4 regions of the Liquorilactobacillus nagelii DSM 13675 genome follow, and region 4 is predicted to be linked to each of the others. Evidence: predicted binding sites of a transcription regulator. Region 4 holds the regulator's gene; each other region holds the start of a gene.
The links. Region 4 encodes NrdR, which represses ribonucleotide reductase genes. Its sites were predicted from a motif close to ACACNATATATNGTGT; they were not measured.
Positions count from the first base shown of each region.

Region 1: the regulator NrdR is predicted to act here: its motif matches at 2,360-2,375, upstream of pnuC (nicotinamide riboside transporter PnuC).
Region 2: the regulator NrdR is predicted to act here: its motif matches at 1,354-1,369, upstream of nrdH (glutaredoxin-like protein NrdH).
Region 3: the regulator NrdR is predicted to act here: its motif matches at 1,522-1,537, upstream of nrdD (anaerobic ribonucleoside-triphosphate reductase).

Region 1 covers NZ_CP049304.1:2,232,152-2,235,656, reverse strand. The annotation lists gene G6O73_RS11120 (NRAMP family divalent metal transporter) at 1-500, shown strand, start outside; gene G6O73_RS11115 (class Ib ribonucleoside-diphosphate reductase assembly flavoprotein NrdI) at 938-1,402, opposite strand; gene pnuC (nicotinamide riboside transporter PnuC) at 1,453-2,217, opposite strand; gene iolG (inositol 2-dehydrogenase) at 2,477-3,484, shown strand.
Region 2 covers NZ_CP049304.1:1,541,928-1,545,432, forward strand. The annotation lists RNA gene ffs (signal recognition particle sRNA small type) at 36-122, opposite strand; gene tadA (tRNA adenosine(34) deaminase TadA) at 173-649, opposite strand; partial or broken gene G6O73_RS07840 (class I SAM-dependent methyltransferase) at 646-1,271, opposite strand; gene nrdH (glutaredoxin-like protein NrdH) at 1,438-1,668, shown strand; gene nrdE (class 1b ribonucleoside-diphosphate reductase subunit alpha) at 1,771-3,505, shown strand, end outside.
Region 3 covers NZ_CP049304.1:1,448,310-1,451,814, reverse strand. The annotation lists gene pta (phosphate acetyltransferase) at 1-220, shown strand, start outside; gene tsaE (tRNA (adenosine(37)-N6)-threonylcarbamoyltransferase complex ATPase subunit type 1 TsaE) at 251-730, shown strand; gene G6O73_RS07360 (TIGR01440 family protein) at 819-1,385, opposite strand; gene nrdD (anaerobic ribonucleoside-triphosphate reductase) at 1,626-3,505, shown strand, end outside.
Region 4 covers NZ_CP049304.1:358,695-362,199, forward strand. The annotation lists gene polA (DNA polymerase I) at 1-139, shown strand, start outside; gene mutM (DNA-formamidopyrimidine glycosylase) at 155-985, shown strand; gene coaE (dephospho-CoA kinase) at 982-1,581, shown strand; gene nrdR (transcriptional regulator NrdR) at 1,602-2,096, shown strand; gene G6O73_RS01955 (DnaD domain protein) at 2,121-3,467, shown strand; gene dnaI (primosomal protein DnaI) at 3,491-3,505, shown strand, end outside.

The DNA of each region.
Region 1 (3,505 bases), 610 kb from region 4:
CAACTGTCGGTCAGCATCACGGACAAACAGCACTCAACACCGTCGGCGATTTGGCAACTTCTTTAGCTCCTTTTCTGGGAACCACAATGGCCAAAATGTTAATCGGTGTTAGTTTGTTAGGAGGTGCTTTAGTAGCTGCTTTGGTCGTTGCCCTAGCTGGTACTTGGGGCATTACCGAGGTACTCAACTGGCCGCATAGTCTGAATGAAAAGTTAAATCGCAATAATTTTGGCTTTTATCTAATGTATGCTTTAGCCCACATCATTGGTGCTTTTCTAGTATTAATTAATTTTAACTTGGTATCATTGTCAATCACTGTTGAAGTAATGAATGCTTTATTGTTACCCATTGTATTAGGTTTTTTGCTCTTATTGGAAGCAAAAGTTTTACCAGCCCAATATCGGATGCATGGTTGGTATAAATGGATCGTTACGAGTTGCTGCTTAATTGTAATGTTATTCGGTTTATATATGGTTGGCCCGACACTAAAACTTTGGTAATGTTACACTTAAAATTATAAACGCCCGCTATATCAGCTTTGCAACTTTTAGTGCGTAAATGAGCTGATAATTAGCGGGCTTTTTTGCATTTATGCTCAACAATATAGGCATTAACTATTGAAAGTGAGTTGATTCAAATGCATCTCGAACAACAAATTAAGACCAATCGTGAAAAATACCATCTAACCCAAGATGATTTGGCAAAGCGCTTGAATAGCAATCACCAAGCAGTTTCAAAATGAAATTCAGTAATCACCTACCCAGATCTTGATCGACTAATTCAAATTAGTGCATTATTCGCAATTAACCTTGATACTTTGATTAAGGGGAGATTAAAATTTGAACTTTAATATCAAATCAATTAAACAAAATAAAATGAGTTTGAGAGCTTTTTACCAAATAATATAGTAGAAATTCTCAAACTCATTAATTGTTGTTTAGTTTTTTTCTTCGAAACGTTGCTGAAATTCACTTAAATGCTGATAAACGCGAACTACATCAGCAGAAGTTCCCCGCAATTCATAAAAATCAATTACCGGAAAACCGAATTGATTGGCATATTGTTTAGCAGTTAGCCCAAATTGAGCATTAAAGTTACGATTGCCACTCCCAACAACCCCATAACACTTGCGATAATTGTTATTATCTTCCAAAGTATCATGTAACTCATTGGTCATAATTTCATGATTGCTACTATTAATGCCATCACCACCATCAAGATATGTTGGCACAAAAACAGCAAATGGTTGACGCATTTCAATCAACTGGTTTCCGTTTGTTACTTCAGTTGCTTCAACTAATCTGGCTTTGGAATCACTCTGCCGGTTCTTTTGCGCATATTCTGTCATTTTTTTGACAAACGCCCGCGTGTTGCCAGAAATACTAATAAATAAAATTCTAATTGGAGCTGACTGCTCATTCATGTCTTTTCCTCCTAGATCAATTCTTAGCTTTATTTAGTTTTTGCGGTCCGAAACCAGCCACGAGTACTAAAGAAAGCATACATATCGTTTAAGAAAAATACACTATAACTAAAAATTAAAGAAAAGTTACCATCACCTTGCAACATCGTCTGAGTCCACAGTGCGATAGTAAATAACGAAGCAATTGTCCAAACAAAATATTGTTCTCGTTTCCGGTTAAGTTCCAATAAAGAACCCGTAACGGCCATCGCCAAATTCAAACTATCTAAAAAGACTCGGGGATCATTTGTCATACTAAATAAATAATAAAACACTACCCATGCTCCAGCAAAGAATAAAGCATAGTATAACCACTCACTGTTTTTTTCAAATTTTTCAGCTTGAATATTGTCATTCCATTTTGGATCCAAAATGCAAAACAAATCCAAAAACAGCAAATATCCTAACTGTTCACAGGCTGTTGCGTAGTTTCCAGCTACAAAACCAACTGAAGCAATACAAACCGCACTTAACGCTCCGGCCCAGCCTTGGATCCCCGAGCGGTTCGAAATTCCAATCACACAAGCAACCGATAAGTTACCACCAATAAAAGCAACAATTGACTGAATTGGTGCTGTATTAAATGATTGCACTAACGAAATAATCTGTAAAACTAGGTTAAATAATAATAGTCCATAACTGAAACGGCCCCAGCCACGGCATTGCGAAATTAACCAGCCAAAATAATTACGTCGGAAAATATTTTTTGAATATTGCGGCAAATTACTTAAAACATCAACATAGCGAGAAAACACACGAAAAACCCCTTCCTATTTTGCAGTCGTGTAAAACTGCGTTCAAGGAATCATTATACGAGTTATTGAAATAAATTAACAGTCTTGACTTTTAAAAACCATTTCTGTATATAGTGTTTTTTTGCAAATTAGTTCTCTATAGACACTATATATAGATTGAGATTTAAAAAAGAGTATGCACAAATCCGCAAACGTTCTTCTTCAAGTCAGTTATGCTCAAAATAGTAATTAACTTGTTTTTTAGAAAGGAGTTTTTTTAATGAAAAAAATCAAAATTGGTTTAATTGGCTTAGGTCGAATTGGAAAAATGCACTTACAAAACTTAGCAAACTTACGTGACTTATTCGAAGTTACTGCAATTTGTGACCCATATTCAGCTGAATTAGTTGAGTTAGCCAAACAGTTTAACATTTCTTACACTACCAAAGATTACCGAGACTTGCTAAAACATTCCGATGTTGAAGCTGTCGCAATTGCTTCAGCTACCAACACTCATGCAGAAATTATTATGGCCGCAGCTCGCGCAAAGAAAAATATCATGTGTGAAAAACCAATTGATACTGATGTCGCTCGCATAAAAGAGGTTTTGAAAGTTGTAGCTGATAGCCACGTAAAATTGCAGGTTGGCTTTAATCGTCGTTTTGATCATAATTTTCACACAATTCAAAAAGCCGTTGCAAGTGGCAAGCTTGGTGAACCGCAAATCATCAAAATCTCTTCGCGTGACCCTGAACCACCTTCTTATGATTACATCAAAGTTTCTGGCGGTTTATTCAATGACATGATGATTCACGATCTAGACTTAATTCGTTTTCTTAGTCAGAGTGAAGTCACCGAAGTTTACGCTAAAGGGGCCGTCCTAGTTGATCCAGAAATTGGTAAGCTCGGTGATATTGATACCGCAATTGTTACTTTAAAATTTGCTAATGGTGCTCTAGGAGTAATCGACAATAGCCGTAAAGCAGTCTATGGCTATGATCAGCGAGCTGAAGTTTTTGGTTCAAAAGGCCAAGCTTTCTCAGAAAATGACAAACTAAGTAATGTTGAAATTGACCTTGAAGATGGCGGACATTTGGATAAAATTCCTTATTTTTTCATTGAACGTTATCAACAAGCTTATGTTGCTGAATTCAAAGAATTTTATAATTGCATTGTCACTGATCACCAGCCCTTGGTAACCGGATTAGATGGTTTACGTGCTGTTCAATTAGCTCTGGCCTGCCACCAATCGTTAATTGCTAAGTCACCAGTCCAATTAGAATACTAAGTTAATTTGCTTGTTAACTTG
Region 2 (3,505 bases), 1.2 Mb from region 4:
CCCGATCGCAATTTAGATCGAGAGGTTACTTTCCAATTAACTTGGGGCACATGCTGTAATCTGCTTAGTGCTGCTTCCTTCCGGATCTGACACGCTTCACAGACACCTCATTGTCCCAAGGCCTTAACGGCACTCTCTATTTTACATGATAATTCGAAAAAATTCCAGCCTTCTAGCATTTTTTTCTTCGCCGTCGTCTAATATCTCGAAAAAAGGTTTTTAAACGGTCGGCACATTCTGCTTGTAAGACTCCCGCAGTAACCTTTGCTTGATGATTAAAACGTGAATCCTGCAATAAATTCATTAAAGATCCAACAGTTCCAGCCTTCGGATCTGCTGCTCCATAATAAACTTCAGCAATTCGGGAATTAATGATTGCCCCACTGCACATTGGACAAGGCTCTAAAGTTACAAACAATTGCGCTGCTTCTAAGCGCCAACTCTTCAGGAAAGCATTAGCTTCTTGAATTGCCAAAATTTCAGCATGTAAAGTTGCATCTTGACTATGTTCACGCAAATTGTGGCCCCGGCCAATAATTTGACCTTTCCACACAATTACACAGCCAATTGGAACCTCCCCGATTATCCGGGCCCGATCAGCCTCAAATAGGGCTTCGCGCATATAATATTCCTGCTCTTGTCTAATCATAAGGTTGCATCATTTCCTTGTTTACAACTTTGTAAAACAAAATATCCTTTATCTCGCATAATTACTTGGCAATTACCAAAAACGGTCTGCAACTTTTTTTGCGCTGAAGGTGCACCTTGCTTTTTTTGGATGACCGCTAGCAACTGCCCACCTATTTGTAAATGTTCAAATGCCTGTGTTAGGATTGCATGAACAACTTTTTTCCCTGCACGAATTGGTGGGTTTGTAATAATTAACTGGTAATCTTGTTCTGGAACCTGCGTATAAATATCAGAGCTCCAAATTTTGACATTAGAAATCTGATTCACTTCAGCATTTTTTTTAGCCAATTCAAGTGCTAATTGATTAACATCAATTAAATCGATCCTAGCTGATGGATATTTTTTAGCCAAAGTTAAGCCGATTGCCCCATAGCCACAGCCAACATCTAATATCTTGGCTTGAAGCGGAAGCGAAATTTTTTCAGTTGCCTGTAATAAAACTTTCGATCCATAATCAATTCGATTTTTGGAAAAAACGCCATTATCAGTGATAAAATTTAGTTGTGTCCCTAAAAGTTGAACTGTTCTTTCTTTTTCATGATGAATAACTTCGGATTTTGTGAAAAATAATAATTTGTCATTGAATACCTCATTTTATTATTTTGGAAGTCATTTGACTCTCAAATCGCTTGAACACTATATATTGGCGGCTATGCTACTGCTACACAAGATATAGTGTCGTGTGCTTGATATTTTTTAAAAATGTTGTATACTAAGCATACAATATCTTGATAAGAGGTGCCAATTATGAGTTTAGCAATTTATACAAAAAATAACTGCATTCAGTGCAAAATGACTAAGAAATTTTTAGCCGAACATCAAATTTCATTTGAAGAACATAATGTTAGCCAAGAGCCTAAATACATTGATTACTTAAAAGAAAAGGGCTTTCGGAGCGTTCCGGTAATTGAGAAAAACAGTAATCCAATTATTAATGGTTTCCGACCAGACTTATTGAAAAGTTTATTGGCACAGTAGTATCTTAATTTTAGCACATTTTATTTTAAAGAGTTTCGCCGATTGCTTTGGCGAAACTCTTGCTAGTTTTAATCCCCCTAATTTAAGAAAGTGGTGCAACAAATGGGTCTTAAACAAATTGATGTTGATCAAGTTAGTTATTATGATTTGAATAATGAAATTAACATCCCCGTCGACGGACAAATTCCTTTGAAAAAGGATCAAGCAGCTTTAACCGCCTTTTTAGCGGAAAATGTTAAACCAAATTTATTAACCTTTTCTTCGTTAAAAGAAAAGCTCAATTACTTAATTGAAAACAATTATTATGAAAATGGTTTTATTGAAAAATACGATTTTTCATTCATTGAAAAACTATATGATTTTTTAATCAAAGCTGATTTTCATTTTAAAACTTTTATGGCTGCCTATAAATTTTATGCTCAGTACGCGTTAAAAACCAACGATAATAATCAGTATTTAGAAAACTTTACTGATCGAGTAGCAGCTAACGCGCTTTATTTTGGTGACGGCGACGAAAAATTAGCTTTAAAATTAGCAGATGAAATGATTCATCAACGTTACCAACCTGCCACTCCCAGCTTTTTAAATGCTGGTCGCAAGCGCCGTGGTGAATTAGTTTCATGTTTCTTAATTCAAATCACCGATGATATGAATTCAATTGGACGTGGAATTAATTCTGCTCTACAACTATCACGAATTGGTGGTGGTGTCGGTATCACACTCAGTAATTTGCGAGCAGCTGGAGCCCCCATTAAAGACATTCAAAATGCTGCATCAGGAGTCGTTCCCGTAATGAAATTATTAGAAGATAGTTTTTCTTACTCTAATCAGTTGGGGCAACGCCAGGGAGCCGGAGTAGTTTATTTAAACGTTTTTCATCCAGATATTATTGCCTTTCTAGCTGCTAAAAGAGAAAATGCAGATGAAAAGGTTCGGATTAAAACTTTATCACTCGGCGTAATTGTTCCAGATAAATTTTATGAACTTGCTCAGCAAGATGCTGAGATGTATTTATTTGATCCTTGGGGTGTTGAACGTGAATATGGCAAGCCCTTTTCTTACATTGATATTACTAAAGAATACGATAGAATGGTAGCTAATCCTAATATCCCTAAGAAAAAAATTAAAGCTCGTGATTTAGAAACAGAGATCAGTAAGCTTCAGCAAGAATCTGGCTATCCATATATAATTAATATTGATACTGCTAACCGTGCAAATCCAGTTGCTGGGAAAATTATTATGAGTAATCTTTGTTCTGAAATATTACAAGTACAACGACCTTCTACAATTAACAACCAACAAAACTATGATGAAATGGGGACCGATATTAGCTGTAACTTAGGTTCAACTAATATTGTTAACTTAATGGCTTCACCTAATTTTGGTTCTTCAGTCGAAACAATGGTTCGAGCATTAACTTTTGTTACTGACCACTCTGATATCGATGTTGTGCCCTCAATTCAAAAAGGTAATCATTTAGCACATACGATTGGTCTTGGAGCAATGGGATTACATGCTTTCTTAGCTAAAAATCAAATTCATTATGGTTCACCGGAAGCAATCGATTTTACTAGTGTTTACTTCATGCTGTTGAATTATTGGACTTTAAAAGCTTCTAATCAAATTGCTCGTGAGCGACAAGAAACTTTTGCAGATTTTGCACAAAGTAGTTACGCAGATGGTAGTTATTTTGACAAATATTTACAACATAATTATGGTCCCCAGACTCAACGAATAAGCGAACTTTTTGCTGGAATTTTTATTCCGACAACTGCTGATTGGGCAGAATTAAAGAAAAATGTCATGCAAGATGGACTTTATCATCAGAATCGAATGG
Region 3 (3,505 bases), 1.1 Mb from region 4:
ACCTGGATCAACGGTTGCAGGTCACGCAAATGTTTTTGTATTTCCTGAATTGCAGTCGGGAAATATTGGCTATAAAATTGCTCAACGTTTAGGTGGATTTTCTGCAGTTGGGCCGATTTTGCAAGGACTTAATCAACCTGTTTCTGATCTTTCACGTGGTGCAAGTGAAGATGATGTTTATAAGGTGGCGGTAATTACAGCTTTGCAGGCAACGATGTAATAGAATTTTGTGAAATGGGGAGGAACTTTTTTGTTAGAAATTAAGTCGAATGGTCCAAATGAAACTCAAATGGTGGCGGAAAAATTAGCCGCGTTGCTTCAACCTAATGATTTAATTTTGTTAATCGGTGATTTAGGAAGTGGTAAAACAACTTTTACTCAGGGATTAGCTGCCGGTTTGAAAATTGATCATCATGTTAAAAGTCCAACTTTTAACATTGTCAATGAATATCATCAGGGACGATTACCATTATTTCATCTAGATGTTTATCGACTTGAAAAAACTGGTGGAGCGGATCTTGGCCTTGAGGAATATTTTGATGGCGGCGGAGTCAGTGTTGTTGAGTGGCCTAAGTTCATCAGCCAGGAGTTACCACCGGAGTTTTTGCAAATTAAGCTGCAAAGAGGTGTCACAATCCATGATGATGATCAGCGGAAGTTAGTTTTTACTGCTAACGGTGTACGTTATCAACAATTATTGTTGGATTTGAAGCTGCAATTGAAAAAATAAAGTTTCTGTAGATTTTATAAATAAAAGTCACTTGAGTTGAAATTCTTATTCGGCTCAAGTGGCTTTTTGGTAATCATATAAGCAATTTTTATTTTTGTGGGGTGTGCCATTCGTATTTTGCTCGTTGGCCACCGATAAGTTTAGGTCTGCTTCTTAAGTAGGTAACGTGTGCAGCACCAATTTCTTTAACTGATGTTCGTACTGGAATTTGGACAAATTTAACATGCATCCCAATTGAAGTATCACCAATATCCATTCCAGCTTGAGCAACAATGTGTTCAACTTCAACCGGATGATTGAAACTTTCGAATGCAGCCATCTGAGTTGCTCCACCAGCATGAAGTGAAGGAAAGACAGTAACAATTTCAAAGCCTTGAACTTTGGCAACTTCTTTTTCAACTATCAAAGCTCGGTTGAGGTGCTCACAACCTTGGACAGCTAAGTTTAGTTGTCTTTCCTTTAACAGTGGCAACAAAGTTTTAATAATTGTACGTCCAATGGTTAAATTGGAATTTTTACCAATGTGGTCACCTTGAATTTCACTAGTGCTACAACCTAATACAAATAAATCCCCAGCTTCAAGTTGTGCTGTTTGTAAAAGCTCGCTAGCTCCTTGTTTCACTTGGGTAGCCAAGGTTTTTAAGTTAATTTCCAAAAAAATCTCTCCTTTGTTTTTAGTAATTCATTATACTGCTAAATCGATTCGATGCAATTTTGCTCAAAAAAAAATTTGCTGGTTTTTCGAACGGCGCAAAGCCTTGGTAGTTTTGAAATTTTCAAGGTTAGCTTTTACACCATATATTGTGTGAAGCCGTTTCCTAAAATACTATCTATTGTATTAAAACAGTAATCGGGTTAAAATGAATCACAGAAAGAATTAATGGAGGCAACAGAAATGGCTGAAGAAGAAACAATGATCGTGAAGAAAAACGCAATTCAAGTACCGACAATTTTAATTAAACGTGATGGAACGCAAATGCCATTTGCCGTTTATAAACTGCGTCTGGTATTTGATCAGCTGCAGTTAGATGATGTTATTCAAGCTAAGGTAATCAACACACTCTTGGGTAAACTTAATCAATCCGTTGTGACGGCTGAAAATGTTTACCGCGAAGTTGTGGTTTCATTAAACGAGCTCGGGCTTAATCAACAGGCAATTAAATATGTCCAAGGGCATAAAGAACTTCAAAAAAAGTGGCAGCAAGCAATTGATCCAACACAGCGCTTGGAACGACTACAAGAAAATGATCCTACTTTAATCCATGAGAATGCTAACAAGGATTGTCGAGTTTTTAATACTCAACGGGATTTAACCGCCGGAGCAGTCGGCAAAACTTTAGGCTTGAAGTTGATGCCAGAGCATATTGCTAAAGCTCATTTGCGCGGGGATATTCATTACCATGATTTAGATTATACACCATGGAGTCCGATGACAAATTGTTGTTTAATCGATTTTAAGGAAATGTTGACGAATGGATTTAAAATTGGCAATGCAGAAGTCGAGAGCCCACATTCAATCCAAACGGCGACAGCACAGATGGCACAAATTATTGCTAATGTTGCATCTAGTCAATACGGTGGATGTTCAGCTGACCGTGTCGATGAGTTATTGGCCCCATTTGCCAAGAAAAATTATTTTAAACATTTAAGTGAATCAGCTGATTACATTGATGATCCTGCTAAACAAAAACAATTTGCAATTAAAAGAACTAAAAAGGATATTTATGATGCGATGCAAGGGCTTGAATATGAAATTAATACCTTGTTTTCTTCTCAAGGCCAAACACCTTTTACCACATTGGGCTTTGGTTTAGGCAAAACTTGGATTGAACGTGAGATTCAAAAGTCGATTTTGAAAGTGAGAATTATTGGGTTAGGTAGAGAGAAAAGAACAGCAATTTTCCCCAAGTTGATTTTTACTTTGAAGAAAGGTTTAAATTTAGCGCCAACTGATCCAAATTATGATATTAAAGAATTAGCTGTTGAGTGTGCTACTAAAAGAATGTATCCCGATATTTTAATGTATGACAAGATTAAAGAATTGACCGGTAGTTTCAAAACACCAATGGGTTGTCGCAGTTTTTTACAAGGTTGGAAAGACGAACAAGGTCGCGAAGTAAATTCTGGTCGGATGAATTTGGGAGTTGTTACGGTAAACTTGCCGCGAATTGCACTGGAAGCTAAGGGAGATCAGCATTTGTTTTGGGAGATTTTCAATGAGAAAATGCGGATTTGTAAAGAGGCATTAGTTTTCAAAGTAAATCGAGTTAAACAAGCACAACCAGAAAATGCTCCAATTTTGTATCAGTATGGAGCATTTGGCAAGCGATTGAAACCAGGAGATGATGTTGATCAGCTTTTTAAGCATCGTCGAGCAACAGTTTCATTAGGTTATATTGGCCTTTACGAAGTGGGAACGGTCTTTTACGGCCCTAATTGGGAAAAAAATCCAGTAGCGCATGATTTTACGCTGGCAATTGTCAAAGCATTAAAAGACAATTGTGTTCGTTGGTCAGATGAATATGATTATCATTTTAGTGTTTATTCAACACCAAGTGAATCTTTGACTGATCGTTTTTGCGAATTAGATAAGGAAAAATTTGGTGAAGTTGCTGACATTACAGCTAAAGACTACTATACAAATAGTTTTCATTATGATGTTCGCAAGCATCCTAGTCCATTTGAAAAGTTGACCTTTGAGATGGATTATCCTAAATATGCCTCTGGTGGCTTTATCCATTATTGTGAATATCCAAATTTAAAACAGAATCCTAA
Region 4 (3,505 bases):
ATTGATTTTTGAAGCTCCTGTTAGCGAGATTCCGATTTTAGAAGAACTTGTGCCTAAAATTATGGATAGTGCTGTTTCGCTAGCTGTTCCGTTAAAGGTTGAGAGTGCTCACGGGAATACTTGGTTTGATGCTAAATAAAAGGAGAAATGCCGTTTGCCAGAATTACCAGAGGTAGAAACCGTTCGTCGCGGCTTAGTAAAATTAATACAGAATAAAACAATTAAAAACGTTAAAGTAATTTATCCTAAGATAATTACTGGAGATGTTGGTCAATTTGAGCAGCAATTGCATGGTAAGTCGATTCAATCAATTGGTCGTCGCGGAAAATTCTTATTATTTAATTTTGACCAAGGATTAACAATGATTTCTCATTTACGAATGGAAGGAAAATACTTTGTAAAATCGAGCCTTGACCCGTTAGAAAAACATACGCATGTTATATTTGAATTTGTGGATGGTTCGCAGCTACGCTATAATGATGTTCGAAAATTTGGCCGAATGCAGTTGATAAAAACTCAGCAAGTAAAAGAAGTCTCTAACTTAGCTAAACTAGGGCCAGAACCCCTGGATAATCAGTTTCTTCTAGCGGATTTCATTCAAAAATTAGCAGGTAAGAAAAAAGCAATCAAACCAGTTTTGTTAGATCAAACAGTCGTTGCCGGACTGGGGAATATTTACGCAGATGAGGTGTTGTGGTTGAGTAAAATTCACCCCTTAACACCGGCCAATAAATTATCGCCTGCGCAAATTTCACTTTTGCGTCAACAAATAATTAAAGAGTTAACGGCGGCAGTAGCAGCTGGTGGAACAACGATTCGTAGTTATACTGATGCTTTCGAACACTCTGGCAAGTTTCAATTTGATCTGCATGTCTATGGTCGCCAAGGTCAACCTTGTCAACGATGTGGCACTGAAATTGTTAAAATCCGTGTTGCACAACGCGGTACACACTTTTGTCCTAATTGTCAGCGGGTGACTAAATGACATATATTTTAGGATTGACAGGTGGCATTGCTTCAGGCAAATCAACAGTAGCTAAAATTTTTGCAGATAATGGAGCAAAAGTTATTGATGCCGATCAAGTAGCACGTCAAGTTGTTCAAGTTGGAACAGTAGGCATCAAAAAAATTCAGCAAACCTTTGGTGGACAAATTTTAGCTGCTGATGGCCAGATAGATCGCAAAAGGTTAGGCCAAATTGTTTTTTCAGATCCATTGGCCTTAAAAAAATTGACAGCAATCACTGGTCCTTTGATTCGAGAGGAATTACATCGGCAATTGGCTAATTTACAGCATCAACAGGCGAAATTAGTGATTTTAATGATACCACTGTTGTTTGAAGCGGGTTATCAAAAGTGGTGTAATGAAACAATGAGTGTTACCTTGGCACCCAAAAAGCAATTACAGCGGTTGCAACAGCGTGATCAATTATCTTTGGTTGAAGCTCAAGCAAGGATTAATGCACAAATGTCAGCAGAAAAGCGCAATCAGTTAGCGAATTATGTAATTTCAAATGATGATGGTGTTGGCGCTTTAGAAAAGCAAGTGATAAAATGGCTTCAAGAAAGAAATTTAAGATGATGATTAACGGGGTGAAATGAATGAGGTGTCCACATTGTCAACATAATGGTTCACGTGTTGTGGATAGTCGACCGACCGATGATGGCAAAGTTATTCGTCGACGGCGAGAATGTGAAGCGTGTGGTTTTCGTTTCACAACATTTGAAAGAATTGAGGAAACTCCGCTATTAGTAATTAAGAAGAATGGTGATCGGGAAGAATTTAGCCGTGAAAAAATCTTACGCGGGATTATTCGTGCTGCCGAGAAAAGACCAGTAGCCATGGAAGAAATCACTAAAATTGTTGATGAAGTTGAAAGTAAAGTTAGAACGCTTGGTGAAAATGAAGTTTCAACCCAATTAATTGGGGAATACATCATGGGATTGTTAGCTGATGTTGATGAAATTTCATACATTCGTTTTGCAAGTGTCTACCGCCAATTTAAAGATATGAGTGTTTTTATGAAAGAGTTAGAGGAAATGATGGCGCGTGACAAAAAAAATCATAAAAAAAGTCAAAACGAAAATGAAAAGTAAGCTGAAAATGGTAGGTGTTGGTGAATGAGCAATCAGAGCGTAATATCTCCAACCAACAACTTTGTTGTGACAACACAAGAACGATTATTTAGCAGCGATTTAGAAATAGTACTCTGGTTATATCAACCAATGTTAGGTGCTAAAACGGTTGCAGTTTATAATCTACTTCATTCTTTTGCACAGGCAGCAATCGAAAAGCGTCAAATAAAAAGTCTGCTGGAACAGTTAGCAATTGGCCTGCCGAATTTCATTGATGCAAGAATACAGCTTGAAGCATTAGGACTATTGCGCACTTTCCAAAAGCAAGCTGCGTTTGATAATTCACTGACTTTTTTGATACAGCGGCCAGTTCAACCAGAAATTTTTTTTAAAGATGATTTATTACGGAGTTTGTTATTGGAAACGGTGGGTGAACCTTCTTATCGTCGATTGCATCACTACTTTTTTAAACCAGCTCCTAATTCAATTACAATTGGCAATGAAATTTCGAAAACATTTTTGGAAGTCTATCAAGTAAATCAAGCAGAATTAACTAACGCTCAGCTGAATAATCTAGCGACCGTAGATGAACCAGCAGCTGAACCAGTAATTAAGGGTTGTTCGCTGGATTTTGATTTATTGAAAAGTTTGTTGCAGAACTCCTTTTTAGATACTAATCAGGTTTGGCAACATCAGCGCTTTTTAGCAACGGCTAATGTAGTTTATGGACTAGATGAAATAACATTAATTAAAATGTTAGAAAGTGCAGCTGACGTTCAGACAAATCAGGTTGATTTCAAAATGTTTGCCCAGTTACTGCATCAAACAACTCACTCGAAAAGTAACCAGCCTTCTTCAACTGTTATCGACTCTAAGACTTCTGCGGCGAATAATAAAACAGTGATTGCTAATTCAGGTGATCAGGCTTTACTGGCAGCTTGTCAAGCTTACGCACCGTTAGAATTTTTACAAACTTTAAAAGATGAGGAAGGAAGTTTTGTAACTAATTCTGAACAACATCTAATTGAAAACTTTGTGCAATTAAATTATTTTTCTCCTGATGTTGTCAATGTTTTGATCCACTATATGATTGTTGATCGCGGAATGACCAGTTTAAATCGAACATTCTTTGAAAAAGTTGCGGCTGATTGGAAGAAAAAGAAAATTTCCTCGGCTATTCAGGCGATTCAGCAGGTTAGACAAGTTAATCGACCGCTTAAAACTAGAACAACAACTAGTCGCCGATATCCGACTAAAAAAGTTGTTCAAAAAGAGCAACTTCCCGACTGGGCACAAAGTAACTTTAAACCAGCAAAACAACCAAATTATTCAGCAGAAGAACAGCAAAAGTTGCAGCAAAAGTTGCATGACTTGACTCATAAAAAATCCTGAGATGGCGAAGAAGGTGGCAATTGATGAAAAATATTGGT